One region of the Mesobacillus sp. LC4 genome, then DNA from elsewhere that is predicted to be linked to it. Evidence: riboswitches for the same ligand, from Rfam matches in the RefSeq annotation. Region 1 holds a riboswitch; the other holds the start of a gene.
The links. Region 1 has a riboswitch for cyclic di-GMP ahead of AB5I83_RS20990 (hypothetical protein). Riboswitches for the same ligand answer to the same signal wherever they lie in the genome.
Positions count from the first base shown of each region.

Region 1 (8,019 bases):
GAATATGCTTAGAAACTTTGTCATCGAGTTCAAATTTCCCCTGGTCGTACAAAATCATCGCTGCAGTTGTCGTGAAAATTTTACTGATAGAGGCAAGGTCAAAAATTGTATCTTCCTCCATCATGATTGGTTCACTAGATTCAGTGAATTGGTCATCTTCATATCTGTAGGCATATCCGTAGGCTTCCTGCTTCACGATATGTCCGCGGCGGGCAACGAATGCGACTGCACCTGGCATCACGCCATCAGCAATCATACTTTCCATATGCCCATCAATTTCGTCCAGAGGCTGTTGTACCATGCCAGCTCCCCGAACCGACCCTTTATGAAGGATAGGTGATAATGGACCAGGCTTGTCCCATGAAAAAACCGGATGCACCTTATCAAATCCTGCTTTGCCCTCCCTTTGTTCAATTGTTGCCCCTGGCACTTGATTGCCTTCCGCAAATGTCACAGGAACCATTGCCCCTGTACCAAGAACTGCGGCCAATGCAATAGATAGCGATTTGTTCCTCATGTTTCCTCCTTTTCTGAGCTTTTGCTCCATTTAATCTCGTAAACTTTGAAAAGGCTTTCATGCTGTAATCTTAGACTATCTAAATAACAGTATAGATGTCTATACCACTATAGACCCAACAGCTTCGTATAATAGAAAAATCCCGGGACTGCTCTCCCGGGATTTTAGAATCATTTTTGTAAAAATATTCAAATAATTAAACAGAAATTTTCCCAACTTGATTATTTCCTCATGTTGTCCTTTTGTTTAATCCAATACCTGATTCCCTTGCCTGCAAGAGGTTCATCCTTAAATCGCGGAATCACATGTAAATGGGCATGAAAAATCGATTGTCCTCCTGCTTTCCCCGTATTCCATCCTACACTGTATCCGTCAGGTCCATACTTCTCGTCAAGAATCCTTTTTGCACCCAGCAGCAACTCCCGCGAATCATTCCACTCCTGCTCAGATAACTCAAAGACATCCTGCTTATGAAGCTTCGGGATGATCAGCCCGCTCCCCTGCAGGACCTGCTGTTCCGACTCCTTCTGGATAAAATAACATGTTTCATTCTCAAGTGTGATTTGCTGCTCTCCGTCAGCAAGCACATTGCAATATGGGCAGTTCTCCTGGTACATATTTTAGTGCCTCCGCTCCATGATATTCTTGACAGCTTTGCTCTCTACTGCTTGAAACCTGTCAAAATAATTGCATTTTCTTGACAGCTTTGCGCCCTACAGCCTAAAACTTGTCTTAATAAATGCTCTTTCTTGACAGCTTTGCGCTCTACAGCCTGAAACCTGTCTTAATTATTGCTCTTTCTTGACAGCTTTGCGCTCTACAGCCTGAAACCTGTCTTAATTAATGCGTTTTCTTGACAGCTTTGCGCTCTACAACCTGAAACCTGTCTTAATAAATGCTCTTTCTTGACAGCTTTGCGCTCTACAACCTGAAACCTGTCTTAATTAATGCTCTTTCTTGACAGCTTTGCGCCCTACAGCCTAAAACTTGTCTTAATAAATGCTCTTTCTTGACAGCTTTGCGCTCTACAGCCTGAAACCTGTCTTAATTATTGCTCTTTCTTGACAGCTTTGCGCTCTACAGCCTGAAACCTGTCTTAATTAATGCGCTTTCTTGACAGCTTTGCGCTCTACAACCTGAAACCTGTCTTAATAATTGCTCTTTCTTGACAGCTTTGCGCCCTACAGCCTGAAACCTATCTTAATTAATGCGCTTTCTTGACAGCTTTGCGTTCTACAGGCTGAAACTTGTCTTAATTAATACGCTTTCTTGACAGCTTTGCGCCTAGCTATAGTAAAAAACCTAGTTGCTGATTCTTTCCCAACCCACCTATATCAGCAACTTTTTTCCTATAACCCATCATGGTCCAACTTCAATTTAAGAAGTGAGTCTTTATTTTCCATCCTTTTTCTTGCCTAAATTATTTAGCCAGGTCTCATAAAACTGGTATACAAATCCAGCAGCGACAAAACCAATCAACAGCATGATGACTGAAAGTGTCTTTCTGATCCACGTGATGTCAATGAAAAGGAACAGTGCTCCAGCTATCGCAAAGGAAATGAATATGAAGAGCCACCTTCTGAGAATCAATGAATCTTTATCCTTACTCATTCCTCACACCTGCCTTCCTTATATTACTAATACGTAATAAGTGATAACAGGTTTCAAAAAACAGGGCCCAAAATAGGACCCTGCCATTCTATTACTAAACTAATTTTCTCATCGCGTGTATTTGACCAAGATGATAGGCTTCATGGAATAATGCCATGTTCGCAAGCTCTCCAAAAGTCTCCAACCCAAGGAACGGCTTCTTAAGCTTCTCATCCAGCATAGAAGCCGGCACTTCTTTGATCCTTCCCAGCTGCACTTTCAATTGGTCACGCAAAACATCCACAGATGGAACATCCCCAGTCCACTCGGATGGACGGGTACCGTTTCCGAAGCACTCTATGTAGTTGGCAGGCAGATGACTAGATTTTTTCGGATATCCCATCATGAATTGTTCTGTAACTGTCAGCACATGCCCGATGTGCCAGTGGATGTTATTATTGAAGCCTTTTGGCTGAACACCTGCCTGTTCCGCAGTGATGCCCTCAATGCTTTTCAAAAAAGAACCTCTTGTTAATTCAAATTGCTTGAATAAAAGCTCGCTCATCATGAACTTCCCCTTTCCAGCTTGTACTTCTTTATATTTTTATTCTATATATTCCCAACTTATGCGGCAAGGGAAATAGAGAACCGCTAATATACCCTTATAGGTATTAAATCCCATTAAAGGAAATCCATTGACAAAATTTGTTCAAAACATTATGGCTGATATGTGTCTTCACACATTATTCACAGATTTCCATAAATTGCTTTGATATCTTAAGAGTGTAATCATTATATATTTTGAAAGGAAGCGATTTAGATGTTCGCTAAATGGTTAAGAGAAAACAATATTGCTGCTGGCCTGTTGACTGTGATTAGGGTATGGCTTGGTTACAACTGGATGACTGCTGGATGGGGCAAATTGACTGGTGAGGGATTTGACGCTACAGGATATCTGAAAAACGCTGTTGCGAACCCGGTAAAGGGTCCAGACGGAAACATGGTTTATGGATGGTATGTTAACTTCTTAGAAAGCTTTGCCATCCCGAATGTCGATCTTTTCAACTTCATCGTTCCGCTGGGAGAATTCCTGATTGGACTTGGACTTATCCTTGGATGCTTGACAACTGCTGCCATGTTCTTCGGACTAGTGATGAACTTCAGTTTCTTCCTTGCCGGAACAGTTTCTCATAACCCAACAGACATCTTCTTTGGCTTCATCATCCTGTTCTCTGGCTTCAACGCTGCCAAATACGGCTTGGACCGCTGGGTGGTTCCTTTCATCCGCAAGACTGTTTTCAAACAAACACCAGAAGCTGCACATAAATCTGCTTAACAATATAGGAAATGCCCTCCGCCAATAGGCTGAGGGCATTTTTTTACTGGGAACTTTCTTCTATTGTTTTAAGCAGGATTTTTTTTCTGAAACCGCCGCTGCGATTCTTCTTTAACTGCCGCATGAACTCCACTTCAGATTCTGTGATCCCTCGATGCTCAGCAATTGCATACACCACTTCAAGCAAATCGACGATTTCACTTAGAAGTCTGTCCGTTCCAGTATTCCGGAACTTCTCCACTTCCTCATTGAATTTCTCCATGAGCTTCTCACTATATTGACTGCCATCTAAGATCTCAAATTCAACCTTCTTTCCCTTCCCTTTCATCAATTCAGGAAAAAGATCTCTAACAAGTTTGTTGTATTCTTTTTTCTCCATGTCTACTCCCCTTTTGCTGTCCTATTGTTAAACATATCCTTAAAACTGCGGGTTCAAACACCTTTTTAAAATAGGCTCTGTTAAATCCGGCTGTTGATTTTCGTTCCAGGCGCTTCGCTTTCCGCGGGCAGTCGGGGAGCCTCCTCGGCGCTTTAAGCGCCTGCGGGGTCTCCCCATGACTTCTCATCCCGCAGGACATTGATTGAGCTTCCTCGAACATGCCCACGCACGATGGAAATGCGTTAGCATTTTCGGAGGAGTCTTCGCGCCTTCCACTATAATCAACAGGGCATTAAAACAACAATTAGCGTTAACAGAGCCTTAAAATATAGAATTGTGCATCTGGGTAACAATGGAAATTAAAAAAGCCTGTGGTCTGCACCACAGGCTTTCATATTTTAATAGTTTCAAACTACGTAATCTTCAGTTAATTTACTGCAAGCATTCGATAGATTTTGCAAACATTCCATCCTTAACTTCTCGTCGCAGATAAAATCGTTCCGAAGCTCTTCTTCTAGCTTCCTTTGAATTTGCTGGATTTCTTCCCGGAATTTCTCGCGTTTTTCGATTTCAGTTAAGTGAAATTCAATTTCCTGTTCAAAATACTCTACCGTCCCAAATAAAACAGTCAATGATTCCTCCACCTTCCACTCTTTTTTTGAATACCTTTACCAAAAACCAAACCTGCCAAAAGAATTATTTTATTAGTCCTGTCAAGTATCTTAAGTATTATTTATCCTCTATCGCGTGATGCAAACGTGAAATCGACACCTTTTTGCATTATTATGCCATTAGCAACAGTCAAAATAAAAAAATCCTCCAAAAGGACGGCGGATTTCATACGTCAAATAGTCTTTCATAACCATTTGCCTACAAATTGGTTTTATCATCCGTTCTTTTTTGGCAACCCGACGATCATAGCTAAATGGCCTTAGACTCGTGGCTTTGCGTCCTTACCTTTCGATAAGTTTGCCTTTTTCAGTTCTACTTAAAATATAAAACTTTAGAACCATCATTTCAACAAGTTTCGCCATTTTTTTACAAGGATGAGTCTATTTTCCTATTAAATATTCATTTTGTGTGCAGAATTCGATTGTTTTCACACTGTAATCTCTCCGCAATCTCTATGTAAAATTCTATTGCTAGAATGAAGGGAAGAAGCTTTATTACAGGCGAATGGCAGGAGGATCCTTATGGAACAGCATGTTAAGAAGTCGCTAGATGAATGGAAAGCAGAAATTGAAGAGATTCTTAAAGAAATTGATGCGGAGTATGAAGAAGTAAAGAATGAACTAAAAGTGTATACATATAAATTCAACATCACCAAGCAGGTTGTCCAGTCAACAGTGAACCCCGACCTGAACAGAAAAATCCGCGAATTATACCATCAGCCATTTGAAGAGAAATTCAATGACTTGAAAGAATATATCAAGGAACTGGAAGAAAAAAAGCGTGTCTTCCAAATGTTCACCGATAAAATCGACAAAGTGACGGAGAAAGAAGATACTCCGCCTTTTGCAGTCGCGCAATCGGAATAATTAGAGAAGCCTGGCTGATTGATCGAACTCAGCCAGGCTTTTGTTATGCTCACTTCTTCCACCATGAATCAAACATGGATGCCGGCGTATGCCGTTTATGCTCTGAAGCAAGATATCTGCCCTCAATCTTGGCAGCTGCTGCTTCGTCGATCTGCTTTCCTTCAAGATAGTCATCAATTGCTTCATAACTCACTCCAAGCTCGGTTTCATCTGATTGGAGCGGCTTATTGTCAAGAAGATCGGCAGTAGGTTCCTTCAGGTACAGTCTTGGTTCTGCGTTCAATGCCTTCAGCAGTTCCCTGCCCTGGCGCTTGTTGAGACCCGATAACGGCAGCAAATCAGCACCGCCATCTCCGTATTTTGTAAAGAATCCAGTCACAGCTTCGGCAGCATGGTCTGTCCCGATCACTAGCAAGCCATCCTGTCCCGCAATGGCATACTGGGTAATCATCCTCATCCTTGCCTTCGCGTTCCCCTTGTTAAAGTCCGTCATTCGATCACCAATCGCTTCCTCGAACTGTGTATTGAAGGTATCAACTGCAGGCTGGATATTGAAGGTGATGGTTTGATCAGGCTTAATGAAGTCCAGTGCTTTCTGTGCATCTTCCTCGTCTTTCTGTACAGCATATGGAAGTCTGACAGCCACGAATTTGGCGTCCTTGCCCTCTGATCGCAATTCCTCTGCAGCCAGCTGCGCCAGCCTTCCAGCCAAAGTGGAGTCCTGGCCGCCACTGATTCCTAAGACGTATCCTTTTGCCCTTGAAGCAAGCAAATATTCTTTTAAAAATTGTTTTCTTTTCTTGATTTCCTCTTGGGGATCAATATTGGGACGAACATCCAATGCTTCTATAATCTGTTTTTGCAAGCTCATAATAAACCTCCTAAACACTATTACTAATCACCATGCTCTTCGCTCATTCAATTTGGTAAAGGTTTTTGCGAGAACACTATTATCAAAAAGCATATCCCTAAAAAAGTTCAAAGTCCAGATTTTGGTCAGGGAATCTAACATACCAATTTACAAGTTGGAATCCACATGTACTATTTTACCCATTCATTCTCTGTACGTAACATTTTGTTCGCCAGTATTTTTTTGCTAGACTATAACTTAGACTAAAAATGCTAATCAAATTGGAGGCATTCATTATGGTAACCCATGATACATTCAAAGGCTATTTTGGTACATATACAAAAGGGGACAGCGAGGGCATCTACTCTTTTACCCTTGATAGAGTGAGTGGCAAGATTCTGGACGTAGAACCAGCAGCAACCCTGGAAAACCCTACTTACCTGACAGTCAGTGACGACAATCGCTTTCTTTATGCTGTCGCAAAGGAAGGCGGCACTGGAGGTGTGGCAGCCTTCCATATCGTGGAATCCGGAAAGCTATCTTACATCAATTCGCAGCTTGCGCCAGGAGCTTCACCCTGCCATGTTAGCGTCAACAAGGATAACAGCCTGCTTTTATCTGCTAATTACCATAAAGGATCTGCTGATTCCTATCTGTTGAACTCAGAAACTGGCAGTATTGAAGAAGCCTTATCCAGTGCGGTCCATGAGGGCTCAGGACCCGATGAGCGCCAGGAAAAAGCGCACACCCATTATGCGGGCTTCACCCCGGACGGGAACTATGCGGCAGTAGTCGAACTGGGCATCGACCAGTTGATTACCTATAGCCTGGACAATGGCCAGCTGATTGAGAAGAGTGTACTGCATATTGCACCAGGAAGCGGGCCAAGACATCTTGTTTTCCATCCTAATCACAAGATCGCCTATTTGATGACAGAATTCAGCTCTGAGGTTCTCGTTTTAAAGTACAATTCAAAAGACGGCAGCTTCGAACAGCTACAGGCAATTTCCACCCTGCCTGCAGGTTTTAGCGATAACAACCAGGGAAGCGCCATCCATATTTCCTCTGATGGGAAATACGTCTACGCAGCCAATCGCGGCCATGACAGTATTGCGGTTTTCAAGGTGGATCCAGAAAGCTTCCAGCTTGAGTTTGTCGAGCATACGTCAACAGAAGGAAATTGGCCAAGGGATTTTTTGCTCGACCCGAGCGAGAAATTCCTGATTGCGACGAACCAGAATTCCAGCAACGTCGTACTCTATGCCCGTGACGCAGAAACAGGCAAATTGACTTTGCTGCAGTCTGATGTGAAGGTTCCAGATCCGGTCTGTGTAAAATTTTTGAATTACTAAAAAGCTTTTCATTTACGGATTGTCCTTCAAAAGGAGCCACTAATGCAAAAACAGGGCAGGTGCCATTAAGTGCACCTGCCCTTCTCTTTATCTGTCGCTCGGGAACCTGACACCCATTTGCGACCTTGCTTCATCAAGAATCTTCATGGTGATCCTCGAGTTCTCAAGCGAGTTGTTATTAGATTCCAGTTTCCCTTGCTGAATCAGCGTAATGAATTCCTCTGCTTCATAGAACATATTATCATCCAGTTGTTCTCTCGATATATCTTCAGATTTCCCATTGCGATAGAGAATGTCCACTTTTTCCGGCGTGCTGATTTTATCTATCCTGATATTCCCGTTCTCACCATGTATTTCGGAAGGAAGAGACGAATCAGTGATTTTGGAAAACATGATGACAGCATCCATTTCATCATATTTCAAGATCAGGCTGCCTTCCCCATCCACTCCCGATTCT
Region 1 covers NZ_JBGCUB010000009.1:82,935-90,953, forward strand. Annotated here, with positions in the region: gene AB5I83_RS20960 (serine hydrolase) at 1-517, opposite strand, end outside; gene AB5I83_RS20965 (HIT family protein) at 739-1,134, opposite strand; gene AB5I83_RS20970 (hypothetical protein) at 1,910-2,128, opposite strand; gene AB5I83_RS20975 (DinB family protein) at 2,223-2,672, opposite strand; gene AB5I83_RS20980 (DoxX family membrane protein) at 2,928-3,443, shown strand; gene AB5I83_RS20985 (nucleoside triphosphate pyrophosphohydrolase) at 3,487-3,822, opposite strand; gene AB5I83_RS20990 (hypothetical protein) at 4,230-4,454, opposite strand; cyclic di-GMP riboswitch class I at 4,722-4,806, opposite strand; gene AB5I83_RS20995 (hypothetical protein) at 5,016-5,360, shown strand; gene nadE (ammonia-dependent NAD(+) synthetase) at 5,410-6,231, opposite strand; gene AB5I83_RS21005 (lactonase family protein) at 6,507-7,562, shown strand; gene AB5I83_RS21010 (Gfo/Idh/MocA family protein) at 7,650-8,019, opposite strand, start outside.

Region 2 (8,019 bases), on a different contig from region 1:
AGCTGCTGGGAAACAGCATTACAAGCAATGAATCTCATTTTTCCAAGCGTGGGAATGGCATCCATATGTTCAAGGGTGGCGGCCATTTGCTGAAAGAAAATAAGGTTGTCAATGTCCAGGATGGTTTTTATTTTGATTTTACCCAAGGCATCAAGGTGCTTGATAATCACATCAGTGAATCACGCTATGGCATGCACTTTATGTTCAGTGAAGGAATTCTAGCTGAGAGGAACCATGTCGAAAAAAATGTGACAGGGTTCATGGTGATGGATTCGGTTGGCATAGATTTTATTGAAAACAAAGTGACGGACCACTTTCACTTCCGTGGTTACGGTATCTTGATTTATGAAACAAAAGACGTACTCGTAGAAGGAAATAAAATTCTTCGGAATAGCACCGGTCTGTCTCTGGAAGATGGGGTTGATACTCAAGTCAACAGGAATCAGATTGCCGCCAATCAAGTCGGCCTGGAATTCGTGGGCAAGAACGAAAATAACGCGTTTTCAGAAAACAATTTTATCGGAAATGTCGTTCAATCAAAGATTTCAGGGGAGGACATGAGGCTCGATGATGGAGTGAAGGGAAATTACTGGGATGATTACAGCAGTTTTGACCTTTCAGGTGATGGAGTGGGAGAAGAAGCATACAAGGCAGGTTCACTGTACGATCGCCTTTTGCGGAGGCAGCCGTACTGGCAATTCTTTTTTGAAAGTCCATCAATCAAGCTGTGGACAAAGGCTGAAGCATTGTTTCCTTCATTTGGGACAGCCGATGTGTTTGATGCCCGCCCGCTGGTCGAACCAGTAGACATGCTTCAGGAAGCTGAACAGCGCAGCGAGGACCGGATGATACCGGGCGTAATAGGCATGCTGTTCATTTTGTTATCGATATTTGTCATTGTGAAAGGAAGAAAGCTGTCATGATTAAAAAACTTGGAGCTCTATTGCTAATGTCGGTCGCGTTGATAACGGGCTGCCAAAACAGCACAATGGAACCAGAGGAAATCAACCCAGAAATTGATGTGTGCGAGGTGTGCAATATGGGTCTTGCCCATGAGCACTTTGCCACCGAGATCGTCACTGCGGATGGTGAAGTATATAAATTTGATGATATAGGCTGTATGGATGAATTCGTGGAGATGGCGCCAGAACTCAAGGAAGAAAATGCTGCAAAACAATACGTCCGTGATGTGGATACAGGAGAATGGGTCGAGCTAGAAAAAGCCTTCCATGCTTACCACCCTGATTTCTGGACACCAATGGCAAATGGTGTTGTCAGCTTCAAGGATAAAGAGAGCGCTGAGAAGTACGTAAAAGAACAAGGAATAGGCGAAGTGCTGGATTATGAGTCATTAAAGAAACATGAGTGGAGCTGGGAGCAATGAGGCACATCGCGAGGCAGCAAATGACCTTGATGATGAGAAGCCATTGGCTAGCCGGATTTGGCTTATTGTTCTCATCCCTGGCCGTGATGGTCGCGTTCCTTGGCAACACCGGAGGGACCGGGTTTGATGGGTTTAACAGAATGACGGCCAGCTTGTTGAATATAAACTTGCTGCTGATTCCCTTGCTGTCATTGCTGATCGGCAGCTTGTTTCTGTCTGGTGAAAAGGAAGATCGCGGGCTAATGCTGCTAATGACCTATCCGCTTTCGCCGTGGACCGTTATCCTTGGAAAGTATGCAGGACTGTTTGCTGCCATCTGGTCTGTTTTGACGTTTGGCTATGGTGCAGCATTGCTCGTCATTTTCTTCGTCGGCGGAGGAGTCTCTGTTTCCTTGCTGATATTATTTTATCTGTATTCGATCCTGCTCTCGGCGATTTTCCTGTCGCTGGCTATGATGATTGGCATAATCGCCAAGACGCGATTCCAGGCACTGGGCATAAGCCTGATTGTCTGGGCTTTCCTTGTGCTTTTCTATGAATTTATCATTATGGGATTAAGCATGTTCCTGATGAAGCAATGGCTGCTGCCAATGCTGACTGTGTCCATCTTTCTGAATCCGGTGGAGTTAATCCGCGTCCAGTCGATCCTTTCGCTGGACGGAGCTTCAGTATTTGGGCCGCGATTATATGATTTAACGATCTGGGCAGATGGCTGGACAGGAAGAATGATGTTTATTCTGGCTGTTTTGCTCTGGATGGTACTGCCAGTCCTATACACTGTGTACAGGACGAAACGGGGGGTTGGTGATGAATAGCAAAGAATGGATCAGGATTGAAGGGTTGGCCAAGCATTATAGTGAAACGAAAAGGATTAATGACATAACCTTTACCATTGAAAAGCCCGAAATCTTTGCTCTCTGCGGCGGCAATGGAGCGGGGAAGAGTACGTTGATCAAGATGCTCACAGGAATGATGAAACCGACTGCTGGCAAGGTCTTGATGGACGGCCAGGTCATCGACCCGCAAAAACAGGACTTCAAGAACCTATTTTCCTATATGCCGGATGAAATGCTCTTTCCTCGCCAGCTGACAGGTTTGGAAGTTTTGATTTTTTTTGCGAGATTACGAGGAATAAATAATGAGAAAGTAATCGCAACCCTGCAGCAGGTTGGGCTATATGATGTGAAAAACATGCAGATCAAACAATACTCTAAAGGAATGCAGCAGCGGCTTTCATTGGCACAGGCACTGTTGCCGGATGTTCCGCTGCGAATCCTCGATGAACCAACCAATGGACTGGATCCATTATGGGTTTACCGGTTTAAGGAAATTGTCCAGGAAGAGAAGAAGCAGGGCAGGACGATTTTCTTTACTACCCATATCCTTAGTCTTGTTGAGGAATTGGCAGACAGGGCAGCGTTCATGCAGGAGGGGCAATTGCAGTATTGTGATTCAGTATCATCACTGGTTCAAAAAGAGGGTGTCTATACGCCGCTCGAAAAAGTGTTCTTTCATAGTTCATGACAATCTTTACTACTATGTGAAAAATCCCGGTGCTGATTTCTGCACCGGGATTTTATTATTAGGCTCTGTTTAACTAGACTGTTGATTTTCGTTCCAGGCGCTTCGCTTTCCGCGGGACTGGCGCTGAGCCTCCTCGTCGCTTTGCTCCTGCGGGGTCTCATCTGACCAGCTAAGCCCGCAGGAAATTGAGTTACTTCCTCGAACCTGCCCACGCACGATGAATATGCGTTAGCATTTTCGGAGGAGTCTACGCGCATTCCACTGCAATCAACAGGGTTGTAAACAACATTTTGCATTAACAGAGCCTATTATTAAGTATAATTTCACAACTTAATGGCCACTTTCCTCTTCACTGTCGCCATCCATATTACTATCCTTATCCATGCTATCGTTGTTCATCTTCATTTTTTTCATATAGCGTTCTTTTGCGATTTGGTCGATTTGCTCCCATGTTGCGGTAGCAGGGTTCTTGCCGTTGTTTTCTGAAATGAATTTTTCGGCACTTTCTGAGTCCTTGAAGAATGCGTAGCCGTATTTCATAGGTGTTTTAAGATCTGCTTTTACTGGAGTAGCGGAGTCGGCGTCAATCCATTCAGATGTAATGTAATCACGCACCCACTTTTCCTCGAATTCCACATCATCACGCCGTGCGATATTCAACAGACATCCGGAGTCGTCAAAGAATACATACTCGCCGTCTTTCGTTTTAGCCTGGGCTGTAAATACACCCATTGGGTCAGCTTCATCGTATACTTTCATATTGCAGAAGGCACAAACATCTTCGGCACCAGGCTCATGAGGGCCATCACCATGATCGTGATCATTCTCCTCGTGCTTAACTTCTGTTGCCGCAGTCTCCTGTTCATCTTTCTGTTCGTTTTCAGCCGCTTCATCTCCGCAAGCAGAAACAATGATCATTAATAAGAATGCTATCATGACAGCAAATAGTTTCTTCATTCCATTCTCCTCCTTTGATCGAATTTAATCCTATCAAGGAGTTGTGATTAAAATGCGAAAAATCAATGGGGAAAACGTGAGAAGTACATTGTTTTTATGAATATTTTGTGACAGATTTCTGGCACCGTAAATATGCCAGGTCACAGTGCATGGGGGAGTGACTATGTATTTTGTCGGCTCAAAAAAAGATAAGCGGTAATATCGTGAAATATTTGGTCTAAAGAGCGATTTTAATTTGTATTTTAGTATATAAGCTTACTGTTTATTCCTGCTTTGAAACTTCATGAAATCCACATAATAAGCAAAGTCCTCTTTGCTTATTCCATTTTTTATGGCTTCATCAACGAGTCCAGCCCATTCCTCATCAACAGGCTTCAGGAAAGCTTTCGTATTTTGTTGTCCCATCAAATACTCAACACTTGTATCTAGATTGTCTGCGAGCCGGGAAAGCACCTGAAGTGAGGGATTACCCTGTATTCCCCTTTCAATGTAACTGAGATAGGATTTGGATACATTCGCTTTTTCAGAGAGCTCACTAATTGAATACTTCTTCTTCAGCCTTAAGTTTTTAATTTTTTCGCCAACCGTCATATGGCAATCTCCTTTAAATTCATCTATTAATTCATTATAACGAACAAATTAGTTCTTTTAAAAATACAAGAAACTGAGATAAACAGAGTATTTTCTTAAAAAAGAACGATTTTTGTTCTTTTTTAAGAAAATTCGCCATATTTTAGACTTTTTCAAGATTGGTACAAATGAACTATACTTCAGTGGAATGAGGTAGTAAGCCACTTAAAAAGGAGGCAGGATGTCGTGTACAGAAAGAATTGTGATCGTTGCAATCGTCCTTCGTTTAGCAGCAGTGAGGCAGGAGAATGGATCTGCCCGATTTGCGGGAATGATTTAACGAGATATCCATTTTTTAATGCCATCAGTCTTGAAAAAGTGGCCATTATGTCGGACTGGAAAAAGCAAAAGTACAAAAAAATGGCCAACCCTTGAGTTTATGGGGGTAAAAAATTAAAAAGAGTTCAACAATTAGAGATATTATTTGACAAAAAATCTTATCTAAATCATTGTAATTTTCAGAAAAATACTCTTTCTTGCTATGATTTTGTAATCATTTGGAAGAAAAAAGAAAAAAACCTTCTATTGCAGGCGACAAATACTTACATGTTAAATATATAGAACACGGTACAATGACATTGGGACTTAAAAGTGAGTAAAAAGGTACAGAAAAAGGCAAACTTGTTGAAAAACTAGGACGCAAAGTCACGGATCTAAGGTGCAATGTACTATGATGGCCGGGCTGCCTGGAATACTAACTGTATTTTGGGGGGAAGAACTTGATTAAAGAGCAGGTAGTTTTCGAAGAACTGGATACAGAATGGATGCAGCTTATAATGGAAGCATTAGAAATGGGAATTAACAAAGAAGAAATCAGGGAGTTTTTAACGCAGACGAAAAATAGCTGAGGAATTTATACATAGAGATTAGAAGTGCAATCGGGCAGCTCTTATGGAGGTGCTTTTTATTTTGCACAAAAAAGGACAGCCATCTAAGCTGTCCTGGATATCATTTATTATGAAGTCGCCATTTATTGAATTCAAGAAATTCCTTGAATTGATCCTTTGTGATCCCCGAATCCATTGCTTCTTTTACAAGATTGACCCAATCTGAATCCATGTTTTCTTTATCGGGTTGTTCATGAATGAGATGGTCCACTGGCACATTCAGTACTCCAGCGATCTTTTCTAAGAATTGTATTGAAGGATTTGTCTGAAGATTTCGCTCGAGTGAGCTCAAATATGATTTTGCCACGCCAGCTTGTTCTGCCAATTCGGATAAGGACATTCGTTTCTCTTGTCGAAGTTTTTTGACGCGTTCACCAATCACTGTTATCCACACACCTTATCAATTTATAGTTATATCATAACAAATCTGATAAAATAGTTCCATATTAAGAACACCTTATAGAACAATTATAACCAACACCAAGATTTTTTGGTTCACTTTTAGAAAAAAACTTATTGGGAAAAAACTCGCAGCTTTTATATCGGCGATTGTATTTGAAGTTGTAGATGATTTTATGAAGTTTTTTTGAAAAAGACAAACACGATTGTCTATTGTATTCAAACGGACTTAAAAAAGGTAAAATGGTAGCAATCAGACAAGGTACGGTGATGTATTATGCAAAAAAAATATTTATTAATCTATGAAGAAATTGCGAAACAGATCCAGGAAGGAAATTATCCAGCAAAAACGATTTTGCCATCTGAAAATGAATTTGCGGATATGTATCAAACCTCGAGGGAAACCATCCGCAAAGCACTGAATCTGCTTGCCCAAAATGGCTTCATCCAAAAAATCCGCGGCAAAGGTTCACTTGTCCTCGATTTGAAACGGCATCAGTTTCCGATCACCGGATTGATTAGTTTTAAAGAACTGGCAGAGAATATGGGTGGAAAGGCGAAAACGACAGTGGAGGATTTCACTCTCGAGCTGGCCGGCCAGGAAATCGCCAGGGAATTGAATGTTGGTAATGATGAAAAGGTCTGGAAGGTAAAAAGAGTCCGGCATATTGATGAAGAACGAGTGATCCTCGATAAGGATTATCTGGTAGAAAGGCATGTGCTAGGACTGTCCCGCCAGAAATGCGAGAACTCGATATTCGAGTATATTGAAGGGCAGCTTGAGAAGAAAATCAGTTTTGCGAAGAAAGAATTCACAGTGGAGGAACCAAGCGCAGAGGACCGAGAGCTACTTGACATGGAAGGGTTCCATGCAATCGTCATCGTGAAAAATTATATTCATTTTGATGATGCCACCCTATTCCAATATACTGAGTCCAGGCACCGCCCTGACAAGTTCCGATTCGTGGACTTTGCAAGACGTATGGATACACAGTCTATATAAAAAAGAAGCTGCCATTATGGATGCCGGATGAACCAGGCAATATCATGGCAGCTTTTATTTATTTAATTTCCGCCCGTTGCTCATCAAAAGACGCCTCGTTTTTCTGATGAAATACTCCAGTTCCAGGAAGACTCTATGCTCTTCCGGTTTAATGCTTCGGATACTTCCCGACGAGATGGATGGCACTGATGATCCTTTTATTGATCCAGGATCTGTTCTCTTGGGTATTAAGCTGCTCATAGACCATCTTTCGGCCGTCTTCTGTCGTGACATAGTGACTTGGAAGAGTGTTCAGGCTGATGGCGATGATGTCGTTCCGGCATTTCTGGCAACTGCAGAAAGTCTGGTAATCCGGGCTCAGCATCAGCACATTGACAAGAGTCGAAACGACCTCTTCCATTACGTTGACATAACTAAAATTCATGATGCCTCTCTCCCTATTGATGTCCTAAGTTAAATTATAGTTGAATGACGGAAATATAAAATGTTTTTTTTATCATCGTTATAAGATGGGTCTAATTACATGTGTTTATACAAAAATATGGAAGTGTCAACAAGATGTTTCATCAGGAGCAGACAGGGAATTTTAATTAGGGGTAGAATTTTACACACAAAAGGAGATGTTGATTCTATGGGTAAAAAAATTGCCTGTTTAATAACCGATCTATTTGAAGATGTGGAATATCTAGAGCCTTCACGCGCTTTTACAGAAGCTGGGCATGAAGTTATGACAATCGAAAAAGAAAAAGGCAAGACAGTAAAAGGCAAGCAAGGCAAAGCAGAGGTCAAGATTGACGAAAGCATCGACAACGTCAAGCCGGAAGATTTCGATGCACTATTCATCCCTGGTGGGTTCTCACCTGACCAGCTGCGCGGGGATGATCGATTCGTGCAATTCGCCAAGTACTTCATGGATGAGAAGAAACCGGTATTCGCGATTTGCCATGGTCCACAACTATTGTTGACAGCCAAGACGCTCGAAGGCCGAAGCGCAACCGGATACAAATCCATCCGCGTCGACATGGAATATGCCGGAGCGAAATACATGGACAAGGAAGTCGTCGTCTGCTGCAACCAGCTTGTCACAAGCAGAGAACCGAAAGATATTCCGGCGTTCAACCGCGAATCACTTAAAGTGCTGGAAAAATAAAAGTAAGAACCCTTTTGCTGAGGCAGAAGGGTTTTTTACTGTGTGTGCAAACTGGGAAAAAACGAGTGGAATCTCCAATTCGCTA
Region 2 covers NZ_JBGCUB010000003.1:223,507-231,525, reverse strand. Annotated here, with positions in the region: gene nosD (nitrous oxide reductase family maturation protein NosD) at 1-923, shown strand, start outside; gene AB5I83_RS12000 (nitrous oxide reductase accessory protein NosL) at 920-1,384, shown strand; gene AB5I83_RS11995 (ABC transporter permease) at 1,381-2,199, shown strand; gene AB5I83_RS11990 (ABC transporter ATP-binding protein) at 2,192-2,908, shown strand; gene AB5I83_RS11985 (nitrous oxide reductase accessory protein NosL) at 3,239-3,865, opposite strand; gene AB5I83_RS11980 (helix-turn-helix domain-containing protein) at 4,121-4,456, opposite strand; cyclic di-GMP riboswitch class I at 5,100-5,185, shown strand; gene AB5I83_RS11975 (anti-repressor SinI family protein) at 5,215-5,343, shown strand; gene AB5I83_RS11970 (helix-turn-helix domain-containing protein) at 5,444-5,764, opposite strand; gene treR (trehalose operon repressor) at 6,059-6,784, shown strand; gene AB5I83_RS11960 (late competence development ComFB family protein) at 6,933-7,208, opposite strand; gene AB5I83_RS11955 (type 1 glutamine amidotransferase domain-containing protein) at 7,416-7,934, shown strand.
Region 2: another riboswitch for cyclic di-GMP. It lies ahead of AB5I83_RS11975 (anti-repressor SinI family protein); the one in region 1 lies ahead of AB5I83_RS20990 (hypothetical protein).